2 regions of the Kribbella jejuensis genome follow, and region 2 is predicted to be linked to the other one. Evidence: riboswitches for the same ligand, from Rfam matches in the RefSeq annotation. Region 2 holds a riboswitch; the other holds the start of a gene.
The links. A riboswitch is a leader RNA that binds a small molecule or an ion and turns the genes downstream of it on or off. The one in region 2 is predicted to bind thiamine pyrophosphate.
Positions count from the first base shown of each region.

Region 1: linked by a shared signal. The riboswitch ahead of FB475_RS16405 (purine-cytosine permease family protein) and the one ahead of thiS (sulfur carrier protein ThiS) in region 2 are both predicted to bind thiamine pyrophosphate.

Region 1 is NZ_VFMM01000001.1:3,325,768-3,334,164, forward strand. Features, by position in the region: gene FB475_RS16385 (hypothetical protein) at 1-140, opposite strand, end outside; gene FB475_RS16390 (DUF3152 domain-containing protein) at 250-1,089, shown strand; gene FB475_RS16395 (hypothetical protein) at 1,120-1,929, shown strand; gene FB475_RS16400 (alpha/beta fold hydrolase) at 1,926-2,585, shown strand; TPP riboswitch at 2,604-2,720, shown strand; gene FB475_RS16405 (purine-cytosine permease family protein) at 2,716-4,050, shown strand; gene FB475_RS16410 (cation:proton antiporter) at 3,992-5,209, opposite strand; gene FB475_RS16415 (flavodoxin family protein) at 5,215-5,919, opposite strand; gene FB475_RS16420 (class I SAM-dependent methyltransferase) at 6,019-6,699, shown strand; gene FB475_RS16425 (methylated-DNA--[protein]-cysteine S-methyltransferase) at 6,792-7,358, opposite strand; gene FB475_RS16430 (RNA polymerase sigma factor) at 7,351-7,833, opposite strand; gene FB475_RS38395 (putative leader peptide) at 7,927-7,998, shown strand; gene FB475_RS16435 (flavin reductase family protein) at 8,062-8,397, shown strand, end outside.
Region 2 is NZ_VFMM01000001.1:3,903,394-3,911,790, forward strand. Features, by position in the region: gene FB475_RS19240 (serine hydrolase) at 1-53, shown strand, start outside; gene FB475_RS19245 (RidA family protein) at 58-444, opposite strand; gene FB475_RS19250 (DUF6807 family protein) at 526-2,382, shown strand; gene FB475_RS19255 (thiazole synthase) at 2,357-3,130, opposite strand; gene thiS (sulfur carrier protein ThiS) at 3,132-3,335, opposite strand; TPP riboswitch at 3,325-3,436, opposite strand; gene FB475_RS19265 (glycosyl hydrolase) at 3,490-6,048, opposite strand; gene FB475_RS19270 (ArsR/SmtB family transcription factor) at 6,147-7,094, opposite strand; gene FB475_RS19275 (pyridoxamine 5'-phosphate oxidase family protein) at 7,195-7,614, shown strand; gene FB475_RS19280 (YceI family protein) at 7,645-8,127, shown strand; gene FB475_RS37670 (G5 domain-containing protein) at 8,190-8,397, opposite strand, start outside.

The sequences.
Region 1 (8,397 bases), 580 kb from region 2:
TCGCCGGCGGCCGTCAACTCAACCCCGATGGCCTCACCGAGTTGGTCGAGTCGGTCCACGAGCAACGGTGTGAAATCCGTCGCCTCTCCCCGCCAGGCCTCGGTCAGTCGACCGAAGACCAGCCGCCCCATTGTCGTCATCAGATCTATTTAGCACGTGGTGGCGTCCTGGTCAGTAGCCGCGGTGTCGCACGTTGTTGTATGCAGCCGGGCTTTCGTGGGGTGGGGGTAGTCGGTAGGGTCGAGTGTCATGACCTCCCGGTGGCGTGGCCAGCAGTTGGGGGTGCGTGGGCGGCACAGCCGGCGGAAGGGGTATCGCGGGCAGTGGGTTGTGGTGACCTTGCTTGCGGTGCTGGCGACTGTGGTGGTGGCGCATCCTGATGTGGCGCATCGCGACAGTCTTGCCGCGCAGGTGGTTGCGGGGGTCAACGATGTGGCGGACGAGGAGCCGGTCGCGTCGGTGACTCCGACGCCGGTGGCTACGCCGACGCAGAAGTTCACCACGCCGCTGCGGCCGGCGCCGACCTTGACGCGGAAGCCCAAGGGTGCGAAGCCGAACGTGCTGGTGTCGAGCGGGAAGCTCGCCGTGGTGCCCGGGTTCAGTAAGGCGAACGGGGTCCGCGACAAGCTGACCTACCGCGTCGAGATCGAGCAGGGCATCACCGTGAACGGTGCCGCGGTCGCGGCGGCGATCCACAAGACGCTGACCGATCCCCGTGGCTGGCAGGCGTTGCACCCGGTGAGCTTCGAGCGGACCGACAAGCCGGACGCCGACCTGCGGATCATCCTCGCCACCCCGACGCTGACAGACAAGCTGTGCCTGCCGCTGGACACCGGCGGTGAGGTGTCCTGCCGCGTGGAGGACCGGGTCGTCCTCAACGCGAAGCGGTGGATCTACGCGATCCCGGCGTACAACGGCAATGTCGAGCTGTACCGCAGCTACCTGGTCAACCATGAGGTCGGGCATGCGCTCGGTCATGGGCACTCGACCTGTACGACGCCGAAGACCCCCGCGCCGGTGATGATGCAGCAGACCAAGGGCCTGGCCGGCTGCCTACCGAACGCCTGGCCCACGGTCAAGGCCACCTGAGACACTGGGCACGACGGGAAGGAGCGAGCGATGTCGTCACAGGACTTCCCGACGTACGGCCGGGGCGAGGATCCCGACAAGCAGGTGCCACCCGGCGAGGAGCACCACTACGCTCCGCCCACGCCGTACGGCGGCGGCAGCTACGCCGGCGGGCAGCAGCCGCCGCCGGAGCAGTTCCCGTACGCGCCACCCCAGCCGTACGGCGGCCAGCAACCGCCCGCGCCGACCAACCCGGCGTACCACCAGCCACCGGCCTACCGCCCTGGCACGCCGTTCGGTCCGCCGGCCAACCCGCAGCCGCATGAGCTGCCGACGTACGGCCGTGAAGCACCACGTGACGCCCGAGCCTCCCGCGTCGTCGGGCTGGCGACGTTCATCGCGACGATCTACGGCCTGCTCGTGCTGACGGTCCAGCGGGTCGCGCTGCGCGACATCTCCCAGGCGCCGGGCTCCCCGCTCAACCACCCGCTGCGCACGGACGTACTGGATGCGATCGGCCAGCTCATGCTGGTGACAGTGGGCATCGCCGCGCTCGTGCTGTGGATCCGTGACGTCCTGGCGCGCCGGAAGGTCGGCCGCAACCCGGACGCCGCCGAGCTGGTCGGCCTCGGCCTCGTGGCGGTGTCCGTGGTCCCGATCCTGGTCTGGCTGATCATCGTGCTGTCGACCGGTCTCGGCAGTGACGACGACGCGGTCCATCGGCTGCCCACGGCGTACGGCTGGGGTGGTTTCGGCCTGCTGATCCTCGCCGTCGGCCTGTTCCTCGGGTACCGCGAACTGAAGCCCGACGTACCGAACCCGGTCGTCAAGGCGCCGCCGGCGAAGGCTCCGTGGGAGTGAGCGCACCAGTCGTCCTGGTACCGGGTCTGGGCCTCGGCCCCGAGTCCTACGAAAGGACAACCGAGCACCTGATCTCGCGGTACCACGTGGTCACCCTCCCCGGGTACGGCGAACCCGCAGGCGCCCGTGAGGACCTGCACCCGCGTGCGCTCGCGGTGGCGCTGGCGGACAAGATCCGCGAGCGGGCGGTGCTCGTGGGCCACTCCGCGAGCTGTCAGATCGTCGTGGAGACCGCGATCCGCTACCCGGAGCTCGTCCATGCGCTGGTCCTCATTGCTCCGACCGGCGATATCCGGCTGTCGAGCTGGATCGACCGGGCGGTACGGCTCGTCGGGTCCGCCATCCCGGACGCACCGAAGCTGGTCCGGATCAGCCCGCAGTATGCCCGCACGACGCTGCCGTCGATCGCCCGCGCCGGGGAGGCGTCCCGGCAGCACGACCTGGCCGCGGTGATGTCCCAGGTCAAGGCGCCGGTGGTCCTCGTCCGCGGTAGGTACGACCTGATGTGTACGGCAGATTGGTTGGAAAAGCTCGCGGAGCTCAGTCACGGTGAGGCACGCACCCTGGACAGCGGGTCGCACATGCCCGTCGTCACCAACGGCCCGGAGCTGGCCGCTCTCATAGAACGAGCCGCCGCTCTTCCCGAAACCGGCTGACGCGTTAAGCTTTCCAGCACCAACCTATGCGGGAGCTCGCACCGACAAGCGCGGGCTGAGAGGGCGACAGCTGGGTCGCCGACCGCCTGAACCTGACCGGGTAATGCCGGCGTAGGGAGTGGGGTCACTCATGACCGATACAGTTGTTCGTCCTGCAGACAACGCCGACAAGGCCGAGGCGCCGCTCGTCCTGACCACGGACGCCCCGCGGACGCTCGGGTTCCTGACCCAGTTCACGCTGTGGGGCAACTTCGGCATCTCGCTGTTCGGGCCGGTCACCGGCGCACTGGTGGCGGCCTATACAGGCTCGCTGTGGCAGGGACTGCTCGCGGTCGTCGTCGGCTGCGGACTCGGTGCGCTGGTGCTCGGCGGCTCCGCCGTGTTCGGCTCGCAGACCGGTGCACCGGCGATGGCCGCGCTGCGCGGGCTGTTCGGGCGGCGCGGGTCGATGGCTCCGACGGTCCTGAACATCGCGCAGAACATCGGCTGGGCGACGATGGAGATCATCGTCATCTCACAGGCCGCCGTCGCGGTGACGAGTGACAAGTGGCGCTGGCTGTTCGTCCTGCTCGCGGGCGCGATCGCGACGACGATGGCGGTCCGGCCGCTCGGCAGCGTCAGAGTGCTCCGCAAGTTCATGGTCTGGCTCGTGCTGATCGCCTCTGCGTACCTGTTCGTCCAGGTGCTCAGCAAGCCGGCGCACGCACTGCCGCAGGACAGCGTGTACGGCTTCTGGCCGGCGGTCGACCTGGCCGCAGCCGGTGTGGTGTCCTTCGCGCCGCTGGCCGCCGATTACACCCGGCACTCCCGCACGAACAAGGCCGCTTTCGCGGGCTCCTCGCTCGGCTACGGGCTTGCCGCGATCATCTACTACGCGCTCGGTGTCGTCGCCGTGGCGACCCTGCAGACGAACACCGACAACGTGATCACCGCGCTCGTCACACTGCCCGCCGGGGCGATCGCGCTGTTCGTACTGCTCGTGGACGAGGTCGACGAGGCGTACGCGAACGTCTACTCGACGACGATGTCGCTGCACAACCTGATCGGCCACATCGACCGGCGCTGGATCTCGGTCGCGATCGGGGTCGTTGCCACCGGCATCGCGCTGTTCATTGACCTCGGCAACTACACGCAGTTCCTGTACCTGATCGGCTCGGTCTTCATCCCGTTGTTCGCGGTCGCGATCGCGGACTTCTTCGTGGTCTGCAAGATGAAGTGGGACGTGTCCGACACGGCGAAGTTCCGCTGGCAACCGACCGTCGCGTGGCTGATCGGCTTCGTCGCGTACCAATTGGTGAACCCCGGCACGGTCGCCGGCTGGTCCCCGTTCTGGACCAAGACCCAGCAGGCACTCTTCAACCACCACGCCGTACCCGGCTGGCTGGGCGCGACCTACACCTCGATCGTCATCTCGATGATGGCAGCGATTCTGCTGGGCCGGATCGGTCGTCGGCCGGCCGCTTGAGCAGGGCCAGTGCGATCGCCGGAAACAGCAGAACGGACAGCAACCCGGCGCAGACCAGCGCGGCGGCGGTCACCGGTTTCATCAGGCCGGTGACCACGCCGATCTGCGTCGCGGTGACGATGAACGGCAGCGACGTCGCCTGCAGCAGTCCGATCGCGGCCGTCGATCGGGTGCCGAGCTCACGCACCGACAAGAACGCGGGTATGCCACGCACGATCAACAGCGCGAGCAGGAACAGCGGGACTCGGGCAAGGGCCGCCGGGTTGTGTACCAGTCCGCTGAGATCCAGCCGCAACCCACTGGTCACGAAGAACACCGGGATCAGGAAGCCGTAGCCCAGCGCCTCCAGCTTGATCCGGAACCGGGGATGCGACATCGCGTCCCGATCTACCAGGCCGACCACTGCACCGGCGAGGAACGCGCCGAGGATCGTCTCGAGGCCGAACCGTTCGGCCAGCGCGGTGAACGCGACCAGCAGCACCATGGCAGCGCGGACCCGGATCTCCGCCGTGGTGTCCTGCAATCTGAACAGCACGCCTCCGATCCGTTCCGACCGGCCGGCACGCGCAACGACGAGGCCGACGACCGCGACCAGTGCCGCGAACAGACCGACCATCACCAATCGCTCGCCCGCGCTGCCACCCTCGGTCGAGAACACCAGCGAAACCACCAGGACCGCCGCGAAATCCGCCACCGAGGCAGCCGCGACGGTCGAGCGGCCGACCGCGCCCTCGGCCTGACCCGCGTCCTTCAGAACCGGCACCACCAGCCCGAGCGAGGTCGCCGACAACGTCACCGCCAGCAGCAATGCGCTCCGCACCCATCCGGCGGCCGAGAATCCGAGCCCCGCGATCCCACCGAGCACCAACGTGATCAGGTAGCCGAGCACCGCGAGCCGCAGCACCTGACCGCGGAGTCGGTGCACATCGATCTCCAGCCCGGCCAGGAACAACAGGAAGGCGAGCCCGAGCAGGGACACGATCTGTACCGGCTCGTCGACCGCGACCAGCCCGAGCGCGTGCGGGCCGACCACGATCCCGGCCACGATCTCCAGCACCACGGCCGGGACGCGGAGCCGTGGCGCCAGTCCGAGCAGCAGTGGTGCGAGTAGCGCGATCAGCGCCACCGAGAACAGGTTGGTGAACTGCACGCCCGGCATGCCGGTCAGCGGTACTCGGGGTTCTCGAAGTCGAAGCGGCAGCCGGCGTCCCACTCGGAGCGTTGGTTGCCGTGGGCGGGGATACCGCCCGCGTCCTTGAGCATTCTTGCCAGGTGCAACAGATTCCAGGTCATGAAGGTGGTGTTCCGGTTCGTGAAGTCGTTGTCCGGTCCGCCGGATCCCTCGTCCAGGTACGACGGCCCCGGCCCCGCCTCGCCGATCCACCCGGCGTCGGCCTGCGGCGGCACCGTGTACCCGAGATGCTGCAGCGAGTAGAGGATGTTCATCGCGCAGTGCTTCACGCCGTCCTCGTTCCCGGTGATCAGGCAACCGGCGACGCGGCCGTAGTACGCGTACTGCCCGTGTTCGTTGAGGATCGAGGAGTTGCCGTACAGCCGCTCGATCACGCGTTTGGTGACAGAGCTGTTGTCACCGAGCCAGATCGGTCCTGCGATCACCAGGATGTCGGCCGCCATCACCTTCTCCTGGATCGCCGGCCACGCGTCCGTCGCCCACCCGTGCTCGGTCATGTCCGGCCACACGCCGGTGGCGATGTCATGGTCCACGGCGCGGATCACCTCGGTCGCAACGCCCTGCTTGTCCATGATCTGCCGGCTCACGTCCAACAGCCCCTCGGTGTTGCTGCGCTCGGGAGACCGTTTCAGCGTGCAGTTGACGAAAAGTGCGCTCAGATCCTGGTATGTCGTCACAGGTCTCAGTGTGCGTCGGGGTGACCGGAGGGGCTATTACGGGACGCTTTCCGGATTCGCGACTGGCACTGACCCGCGCGGACGGAGATACTGACGCCCATGCTGAACTCCGCACTGCGCAGCCGGGCCGAGTACGCAGAACTGGGCGCCGACGGGCTGGCCGCGCGTACGACGCCTGAGCGGGACGCGGCGATCGTCAAGGCGGTCGAGGAGTTGCTGGTCGGGCGGGAGTCCGTGCTGGACCTGTGCTGCGGGTACGGGCGGGTCGCGCTGCCGCTGCGCCGCGGTGGCAAGGTCGTGCGCGCGCTGGACATCTCGCCGAACCTGATCGAGGCCGGCCGCGCGCAGGCCGCCGCGGAAGGGCTCGCGATCGACTGGGCGATCGGTTCGATGACCGACCTGCCGTACAAGTGGGACTCGTTCGACGCGGTGATCTGCCTGTGGACCGCGTTCCACGAGCTGTTCGCCGAGGACGAGCAGATCTCGACGATCTGCGAAATCTCCCGGGTGCTGAAGCCGGGTGGGATCGCGATCATCGAAGGACCGGCCTGGGGCCCGGCGACCGCGGCCGAGATCGCCAACGGGATGCGGCAGGGACCGGAGCACCGGATCGTCACCACCGAGCACGACGACAACCGCAGCAGCGTGCACTTCATCCACGACGAGATCAGCTACGGCCGGCTCTGCGCGGCCGCCGGAATCGACGACTACAAGGTCTACAAACGCGACTGGGGCGGCCGCCGCAGACTGATCCTCGAGATCCACGCCCCGGCAAACTAGCTGACACGTAAAGAAGCAGATCCCCACTCCACACTGGGGATCTGCTTCTTCTTGCGTTCAGTCTAAAACCGCTTCCGGCGATTCCGGAAACGTCAGCTTTTTGCTTCCAGATTCAAGAGAAAACGCTTCGCATCCAGCCCGCCGGCATATCCGGTGAGGGCACCGTTCGAGCCGATCACCCGGTGGCACGGCACGACGACGCAGACCGGATTGGCGCCCAGCGCGGTACCGACCGCACGGGCCGCCTTCGGCTTGTCGATGCCGGCGGCAACAGCGCCGTACGTCGTCGTCCGCCCGTAGCTCGTGTGCTCCGGCAGGTCCGCCAGTACCAGCCGCTGGAACGGCGACGCCAGCGCCAGGTCGACCTCCAGGTCGAACGTGTGCCGCCGCCCGGCGAGGTACTCGTCGAGTTGCCGCCGTACGTCGTCCAGCGGCCGGGCCTGGCGTAGTACCCGGGGCGAGACCGCGCGGGCGAGCCGGTTGGTCATCGTCTCCTCGTCGCCGAACGAGCTGGCGACGACCCGCCCGCGCGCGACCGCGAGCAGCAGCGTGCCGATCGGTGTGTCGTGCAGCGTGTAGGCGACGTCCGCGTCGGGAAAAGTGGGTGGTTCGAGGTCGGGGGTGTGCAGCCGGGTCAGCCGGCTCTCGAGATCAGTCATCGTGTACTCCGAGTTTCGTGCGCAGGGCCGCCAGCGCGTCGCTGACGAGCCGGCGCGACGCGGCGGGCGTGGTGTCCAGAGCGGCGGCCACGCCGTGGTGGTCCAGGTCGCCGACGTATTTCAGCGTGATCGCGAAGCGTTGCCGCTCCGGCAGTTCGTTCACCGCCCGCCAGAGGTCCGGGTCCGGCCAGTCCGCGGCTTCCGGGCCGTCCACCGCGACCGGTGGCGCGTCCTCCAGCGGGCGCTGTGGTTTCCGCGCCCGGTGTACGTCGGTCGCGCACCGGGCGGTGATGGTCAGCAGCCAGCTGCGCAGGTTCTTCGCCGACTTCAGCGTCGGGTACGCCGCGTACGCCTTCTCCCAGGCGCGCTGCGCGACGTCGTCGCCGTCCTGACCGGCCATCGCGCGCGCCAGTCGCGCGACGTCCCGCCAGTGCGCGTCGACCAACGCCTGGAACGGTGGCAGCCCCGTAGTCATCACGTAAGTAGAACGCACACCCGGTCCGGCGTGTGAGTCCAGATCACGAGATTGTCTAGTTAGCCGATAGACAATGATGCGAAGATAGCTGACATGACGACGACACACCTCACCCGCCGTCGCGTCATCGATCTGCTGCGGACGGCGAGCGCCACCTGTCGGTGACGCGCCCCTCAGTCATTGCGGCGAGCTCTCGCCGACTTCCCCCTTCCTCCCCAAGGGAGAGACATGTCCGTACCCGCCTTGCATCGTCCTGCCCTGTCCGTGGTTCCTGATCGCTCCGAGGAGCGGGTCGTGGACGCCGACGTCTACAGGTCCGTTTTCCGTCGCCACGCCGCCGGCGTCGTGGTGATCACCGCGGACGCCGGCCACGGCCCGGTCGGATTCACCGCGACCTCGCTGGTCTCGGTCAGCCTGCTGCCGCCGCTGGTGTCGTTCGCGATCGCGACCAGCGCGTCCAGCTGGCCGACCATCAGTACGGCGAACAGCCTGGTGATCAACTTCCTGTCCGCGGACCAGCACGCGATCGCGGGCCGGTTCGCGACCAGCGGGATCGACCGGTTC
Region 2 (8,397 bases):
TGGACGCCGCCATCGGCGAGGCCGCCCGCCGAGCCGTCGACCTGCTGCGTTGACGGATCAGATGATCGCGTAGGCCTCGATCTCGAACAGCGCGCCAGGGACGGCGAGGCCCGAGACCTGGACCGCCGTACCCGCGGGTTTCGTGCCCGGGATGTACTTGTCGCGAACGACGCGAATCGCGGGCAGGTGGCCGACGTCGGTGAGGAAGAACGTCAGCTTGACCACGTTCTCGAACGTGGTGCCTGCCGCGGCCAGGCAGCGCTCGAGGTTCGCGAAGACCTGCTCGGCCTGCGCGTCCGGATCGCCTGCGCCGAACAGCTTGCCGTCCTGGTCCAGGGCCAGCTGCCCGGACACCGCCACCCACTGGCCGGTTCCGGTCACCACATGGCTGTAGCCGTTGCCCGGGGCAACGCCCTGGACCTGCGGATACTCCAGTTCACTCACGTGTTCCTCCGATCGGCGTGTGCCCCCATCCGATCACACCAGGGGTTGAGAAACCGGTTTCCTTCGGGAGAGGATACGGAGGTGGGCCGGACACCGAAGGACACCATCACGATCACCGACGTGGCGCGGGTCGCCGAGGTGTCGCGCGCCACCGTGTCCCGGGTGATGAACGGCCGTCTCAGTGTCGCCCCCGAGATCGTAGCCCGGGTGCGGGCCGCCGCGGAGCAGCTCAACTACCGGCCGAGCGACCTGGCCCGGAGCCTGTCGCTGGGCCGGACCAACATGGTCGCGCTGATCGTCCCCGACCTCGGCAATCCGCTGTTCCAGCAGGTCCTGCGCGGCATCACGAACGCGTCCGCCACGGCCGGGTACAAGGTGCTGGTCGCCGAGACCGACGAGCATCCGGAGGCCGAGGCCTCGATCGCGATCGAGGCGCGGCGGCGCTGCGACGCGCTGATCATGGTCTCGCCGCGGATGGACGAGGAGCGCCTGGTCGAGCTGTTGCCGCAGGTGCAGCCGGTGATCCTGGTCAACCGCCAAGGACCACCGGAGGTGGCGTCGGTCGTGGTCGACTACGGCCGCGCCGTCCGGATCGTCGTCGACCACCTGGTCGGGCTCGGGCACCGCCGGCTCGCGTTCCTCTCCGGCCCGGCGGCGAGCGCGTCGAACCGGCTAAGGCTGGAGGCGCTCGAGATCGCCGAGCGGGAGATCCCCGGTCTGGATCTGGTCCGGCTAGAGTGCGGCTGGTCGATCGAGGACGGGTACGCCGCGGTGGAACGGGTGCTCGACGCGCAGGTGACGGCAGTTGTCGCGTTCAACGATCTGGTCGCGTTCGGGCTGCTGGCGCGGCTCAACGAGGTCGGGGTCGCCGTACCGGCCGACCTGTCCGTGACCGGGATGGACGACATCGGCCTCGCGCGGTTCGCCGTACCGTCGCTGACCACCGTGCGGGTACCGCAGAAGGACCTCGGCGAGCTGGCATGGCAGCGGTTGCTCGCGTCGATCGCGGGACCGGCGGGCGAGGCGGGCGACGTACCCGAGCTGCGGCTGGCGGTGCGGGCGAGTACCGGACCGGTGCCGCAGGCGCGCCGGGCCGCGGCGACCGACGATCGGATCGGGTGGCAGCAGCAGGGCGACATCTACGAGCTCGGGAGTTCCGCGGAGATGCTCGCGCGGTACGAGTTCGGCCGGCGGATGCCGCAGGTCCACGCCCCCCGGCCGTACTTGCATCCCGTCCGGACGCTCGGCGGCCATCCGTTGACCGAGGTCAGCCCGGTCGACCACCGGCACCACTACGGCCTCTCGCTCGCCGTCGCGCAGGTCAACGGCACGTCCCACTGGGGCGGGCGCACGTACGTACGCGGCCAAGGCCCGACCCTGCTGACGAACCACGGGCAGCAACGCAGCCGAGGCGTGACGCTCAACGACCGGGAGCTGATCGACGACATTATCTGGTACGACGAGCAGGGTCGGCCGCAACTGGTCGAGCGCCGCCGTCTCACCGGGGCGCTCGCGTTCGGCGGCTGGCGGCTCGATTGGCGCAGCGTGCTCACGGCCCGGTACGGCTCGATCCGCATCGACAGCCCGGCCACGACGGGCCGCGAGGGAGCGGGGTACGGCGGGATCTTCTGGCGGCTGCCCTTCGTCGACACCACGGTGCTGAGCGCCGACGGTGATGGTCCTGAGGCGGCGTTCGGATCGTCGAGTCCGTGGCTTGCCTTCGTGCAAGGCGATGTCAGCTTGCTGCTCGTGCAGCCCGATCAGGTCTGGCCGTGGTTCTTGCGGACGACGCAGTACGTCGGCGCGTGTCCGGCGCTCGCGTGGGACGAACCGTTGGCGCTGCAACCGAATCAGGAGCTCGCGTTGTCGTTGACCGCAGTACTGCTGGACCGTCCGCTCGATGCGGCCGAGGCTAGAACGTTGGCAGGCCGGTTGTAGGGGAGGAGGCGAGCGCGGACTGCCAGCGGCGCGGGACGCGGCCGGCGAGACGGGCGTTGCGGCCCGCGGTGACCGCGTCGCGCATCGCGGCGGCCATCAGGGCGGGTTTCTCAGCACGGGTGACCGGGGTCGCGAGCATCACCGCGTCGCAGCCGAGCTCCATCGCCAGTGCAGCGTCGCTCGCCGTACCGATACCGGCGTCCACGATCACCGGGACTCCCGCCGCCTCGGCGATCAGCGCGATGTTGTGCGGGTTGCGGATGCCGAGCGCGGAACCGATGGGTGCGGCCAACGGCATCACCGCGGCACAGCCCGCCTGCTCGAGGCGCCGGGCCAGGATCGGGTCGTCGTTGGTGTACGGGAGGACGGTGAAACCGTCGGCCACCAAGGCGTCCACGGCGTCCAGCAGCTCGATCGGATCCGGTAGCAGCAGGTGGTCGTCGGCGACGACCTCGACCTTGATCAGGTCGGTCTCCAGCGCCTCGCGGGCCAGCTTCGCGGTCAGCACGGCCTCGGCGGCGGTGTGACAGCCGGCCGTGTTGGGCAGCACGTCGATGTTGTGTTTCTTCAGTACGTCGAGCACCGAGCCCTCGTGGCCGGTACCGAGCCGGCGCATCGCGACCGTGGTGAGTTGGGTGCCGGAGGCAATCAATGCCTCCTCCAGCACTTCCAGGTTGGCGGAACCGCCGGTGCCCATGATCAGCCGGGAGGCGTACGTCCGCCCGCCGAGCTCCAGTGGATCGTCCATCTCAGCCTCCCTGGGTCGCGCTGACGATCTCGACCCGGTCGCCCGGGCGCAACGTGGTCCGCGCCCACTCGGCCTTGGTCAGCACGCTCTGATTCACCGCGACCGCGATCCCGGTGCTGCGGTCGGAGTACTCGTCGACGAGCTCCGCCACCGACTTGTCCGGCGGCACGTCGACCGCCGTACCGTTCACCCACACCGACTCCATGCTTCCTCCCTACGCCGGAATTACCCGAGTCAGGTTCAGCGGTCGGCGACGGCTCAGTCGCCCTCTCAGCCCACTTCCTGCGAGCTCCCGCGGACAGCATCGACTGTAACTCACCCTCCCGGCCTTTTCAGCGCCGGGAGGGTGACGTGGACAGCTACGGGGTGGTGATCGAGGTGACCGTTGCTCCGGAGATGTAGGTCGGCCAAACACCCACGGTGACGGTGATCTGGCCGTTCGCGTTCGGCGTCTGCGTAGTGGTCAGTCCGTACAGGCTGGTGACTTGCACCGGGCCGGTGGCGTTGACCGTGACGGTCGTGTTCGAACCGCTGGCGGCCCAGATCGCGCGGAACGGCGTACCGTCTCCTGCTGCGTACACCTGGTCGATCAGCCCGTTCCCCGGGTACTCCTTGCCGAGGAACGTCGCGCCGCGGAGTTGCCGCGCCGCCGTGGCGTAGGCGACGTACGACGGTTTCGGGGTGTAGGCGCCGAGCGCGTCGGCTTCGTTGTGGATCAGGCCGAAGTTGTTCTCCTGGGCCGCCGGGTTGGTGCCGTCGTTCTTGAAGTCGTACATGTAGAAGCGGTCGACGTCGTGGCCGGGGACGTTGAGCATCTCGCGGGCCATGTACATCGCCTGCGTCGGCTCGGACACGGGTGCCGCGCTGCCGGCGCCGGTGTACCAACCGGCCTCGGTGATCCAGACCGGCTTGTCCACGCCGCCGTTGTACTGCCGGATCGTCGCCCGCACCTGGTCGATGAACGTGCCGAGGCTCTCCGGCGCGTTCAGGTAGTTGTACGGGTGCACCGACACGACGTCGAGGTACTTCAGCCCGCCGAGCTGGCAGAACTGCTGGAACCACGCCTGCTGGGTGACGTCGGTGTCACCGCCGCCCACGATCGTCAGGCCCGGGTGGTTCGCCTTCAGCTTCGGATACGTTGCCTTGAGCAACGCAAGGTAGCTGTCCGGGGTGAAGTTCGACGGGCCGGCGGCGTTCACGTCCCACTCGTTCCAGATCGCCAGGTTCTGGACCTGCGGGTACTGCGTCGCCAGTTTGTCCGCGTAGTTCGCGAACCCGGCCCGGCCGGCGTCGGTGAACGGCGCGTCGACGTCGTTGCCCGCCACGTCGTCGTACTTCGCGTTGCCGTAGTCCGCGATCAGCAGCGGGTCGAGCCCGTTGGACTGGAACGACTGCAGGTACGACGTGTACTTCGCCGGGAAGCTGTACGTGCCGACGGTGGTCTCGATGGCCGACCAGTACGCCTCGTCGCGCGCGGTCCGCGCCCCGGACTGGACGAGCAGCGGCATCGGGTCCGTGCTCCACGTGCCGGCGAAGTGCGTACCCGCTCCTTGGTACGTCGGGGAGGTGGTGACGGCGACCGCGTCGACGTTGACGGATGCCGTCGTACCGCCGCCGTTGATCGCGCTCTTGTCCAGCGTCAGCGTGATCGCCTTCGCCGGCCCGTGCCAGATCCCGTCGTCCGCGCCGCCGAAGTGCAGGTAGCCGCTGCCGGTGTCGAACCTGGTGACGTTCAACTGCTGCCACGCCGTACCCGAAATGGCGAGCCGTTGCTGATGCACCTGACCTGTCGCATCGGTCACGCGCAGCCCGAGCGACGAGAGCTGGCTCGATTTCACCCACAGGCTAAGGGATTTGGCGTCGATCGGTACGAACGTCCGCTGCACCGCGACGTAGTTTCCGCCGCCGGAGAAGTCGCCGCTGAGCTTGGCGGACTGGGCGCCGGCGTGCGAGGAAGCGGTGTCGTAGGTGAGGCTGCCGGTCGCGCCCGGGAACTCGCTGCCCGGGTAGAACGACCAGCCCTCCGCGGCGCTCTCGTAGTCGCCGAGCGGCGTCGTCGGCGTGGACGCGAGCGTGTTGAGCGTCAGGTCGTCGAGGTTGACGCTGCTGTTCGTCGCGCCGCTGATCGCGCCCTTGTCCAGCACGATCTCGATCGACTTCGCCGGACTGTGCCAGACGCCATCGTTCGCTCCGCCGAAATGGGTGTACTGCTTGCCGCCGTCGAACTTCGTGACGCTCAGCGGCTGCCAGTCGGTTGCGCCCGACAACGTCAGCCGCTGCTGGTGGACCTGCCCGGTCGAGTCGGTGATGCGGAACGTGAGGAACGACAGGTTCGGCGTCTTCGCCCAGAAGCTCACGCTGCTCGCGGCTACTTGTGGCAGCGTCCGGTTGACACTGACGTACGCACCGCCGGCGCTGAAGTTGCCGGACAGCTTGCCGGAGCTGCTGCCGGAGTGGTCGTCGGTCGTGTCGAGCGCGAAGCTTCCGGTGGCGCCGGGGTATTCGCTGCCCGGGTAGAAGGTCCAGCCCTCGGCAGTGTTCTCGAAGTCGCCGACGCGGCTGGTGCTCAGGCCCGCGACGGGCGCCGTACTGAGCGGGCTGAGAATGGCGAACGTCGTCTGAGCGGTCGCCGTACCGGCCTGGACGGTCAGCTTGTACCAGCCGCGGGTGGTGACCGACACCTGGAGCGTGCCGGCCGCGGCCTGGCTGCCGGTGGCGACGACGGTGCCGTTGACGTCGGCGGCCGACCAAGTGACGGACGCGGCGTCGGTGTTCAGGCCGACCTTGACCGGCTGGCCATCGGTGAACACGTTGCCGAGGGTGATCGGGGTGAGCGCAAGGGTCGCGGCGTGGGCGGGGGTGATGGTGCCGATGGTGATGAGTAGCGCTGCGAAGGCGAGCGCAAGGGTACGTCGCATGCCGACTCCTGTTTCAGGGCGAGGGCGGATCATGGGACGTCGGCTGCCACGACGTTGCGAAATCGCTTTCGCAAGCGTGCCGTTAGGTTACAGCGGTGTCAACGGCTCAGGTCGGTCCCGGTCAGCAGCGCGGCGAGTTCGGTCGGGCGGTAGAGGACCTGCTTGCCGATGCGCTGCGGTTCCACGAGGCCGGTACGGCGCAGCAGTTGGAGGTGTTGGCTGACGGCGGACGGGGTCACCTGGAGCTCGCCGGCCAGGTCAGTCGTGGTGCGGGGGTGGGTCAGTAGATCGAGGATGCGGGCTCTCGGCGTACCGATCAGTTGAGCGAGGTCCTGGTGGGACGGGGGCTCGGCTACCGACCACAGGTTCGCCTGGCCGCGCGGCGGGTAGCCGAGCAGCGGGTCGGCGCCAGGGTCGAACGGGATGACTGCGTGTGGTCCGAAGAGCGTCGGTTGGAGTACCAGTCCGCGTCCGTTGATCTTTTCGGTACGGCTAATGGCTGCCACACGGTCGACCTTGAGGAGCCCGTCGGCGTACGTGATGGCGGGGCCGAGCCCGTTGAGCATGGCGCCGGTGCCGTACTGCGTGAGGACGTGGCCGCGGTAGCTGATGTCTGCGGAGAGCAGGGTGCGCATGCGACTCCAGTACGGCGCCATCATCGTCTGCCAGTAGTGCTTCAGTGCTTCGACGACAGTTGTTGTGCTGAGGCCTTCCGGGAGCTCGCCGTGTACTGCCGCGAGCTGCTCGTTGAACGTGTCGGGGTCGACGTTGGCGATGATGTCCAACTCGTCGGTGAGCTGCGTGAGCGGCGACGTCGGCCGCGGCGTGAGGAAGTCCGGACTCCCCATGGTGTCGTTGACCAGCCACCGCAGTACGTCCCAGTCGAGCTCTTGGAGTTTTGGCTGTACGGCCCGCACCCACCCGAGCTGTAACGGGAACCGCCCCGGATCGCGTAACGCCCGCAGCGACAACACCATCTCCGCCACCGGCGAAACCGCAAACCGTACGTCAGCCAAATCCTCCGAGTCCAAGACGTACGTCAGCATGCACGAAGTATGGGCCCCGGCTGGTGCCCCAGCGCCTACTGCCGGGCACCTCCTCGCCACCAGCCCGGATCCTGTCGGTGGCGTCTGAGAGGCTGCCGACATGGGCTTTCGAACGATGGACAACGACGAAATGGCCGACTTCCTCGCGCGCCCGCTGGTAGCGGTGTTCGCGATCGATGATCCGGGCTGGTCACCACACGTGACACCGGTCTGGTTCCACCACCTGCCCGACACCAACCGCTTCCAGGTGATGACGCCTGGGCGGTCCAAGAAGACCAGGTTGTTCCGCTCCGGCTCCGGCCAACTCTCCCTCTCAATCCAAACCGCCGACGGCCCAACCGCCTCCTACGTCAACATGCAGGGCACCGCCGAGCTCCTGCCCCTCGACGACAAGCTGCTGCACGCGATGGTCGAGAAGTACCTCCAGCCGGCAGACCGAGCCGCCTACCTAGCCAACCCACCCGAAGACTCAATGTTCAACATCACCCCCCGCCGCATCACCACCGGCGTGATCAGCTGACATTCCACCACCCTGTCCCGTCGTACTCGCATGATCTCCGTCGACGAGTACGTCCTGGACCCAACCCGAACCCGAATCGCCTTCACCGCCACCCACCGCTGGGGCACCCGCGTCCACGGCCACTTCACCACCTTCGAGGGCGGCACCCGCGCGGGCAACCCCTGGCTGACCGTCCAACTAGACAGCCTGGACACCGCCAACCCCCGCCGAGACACCCAACTCCGAAGAGACTTCTTCGACACGAAGTCCCACCCGACGATGACCTTCGAAACAACCTCGATCACACAGGTTTCCACGTCCCGCTACGACGTCACGGGCAACCTCACGATCCGCGGCGACACGCACCCCCTGACGATCCCCTTCACCGTCACCGAAACCCCCGAAACCCTCCAAGCCACCGCCACAACCACGCTCAACCGCCACACCTGGCACACCAACTGGAACACCTTCACCACAGCCCTCGTACGCCCAACCGTGGTGATCGACCTAGCAGTGACCGCGACCCACCGCTAGCAGATCGATCGGCTCTTCGGATGGCGCGAGCCCTGGTCCTGTGAGTTCAACGGAGCGGACCGCTACTCGCAAGCGATGCCGTCGTGGTCGGCGTCGAGCCGGTAGATGTCGGTACCGATCACCCTGATCGGACCTTGGACGTACTCGGGCCCGTTCCCACTGCCTCCCGCGCAGTCCACATCGCTCGCGATCGGTACACAGCCGGAGTAGTTCGGATCGCAGTCGCTCGACTGCGCCGGCTCGTCCACCTTCGTTCCCACGACCACCACC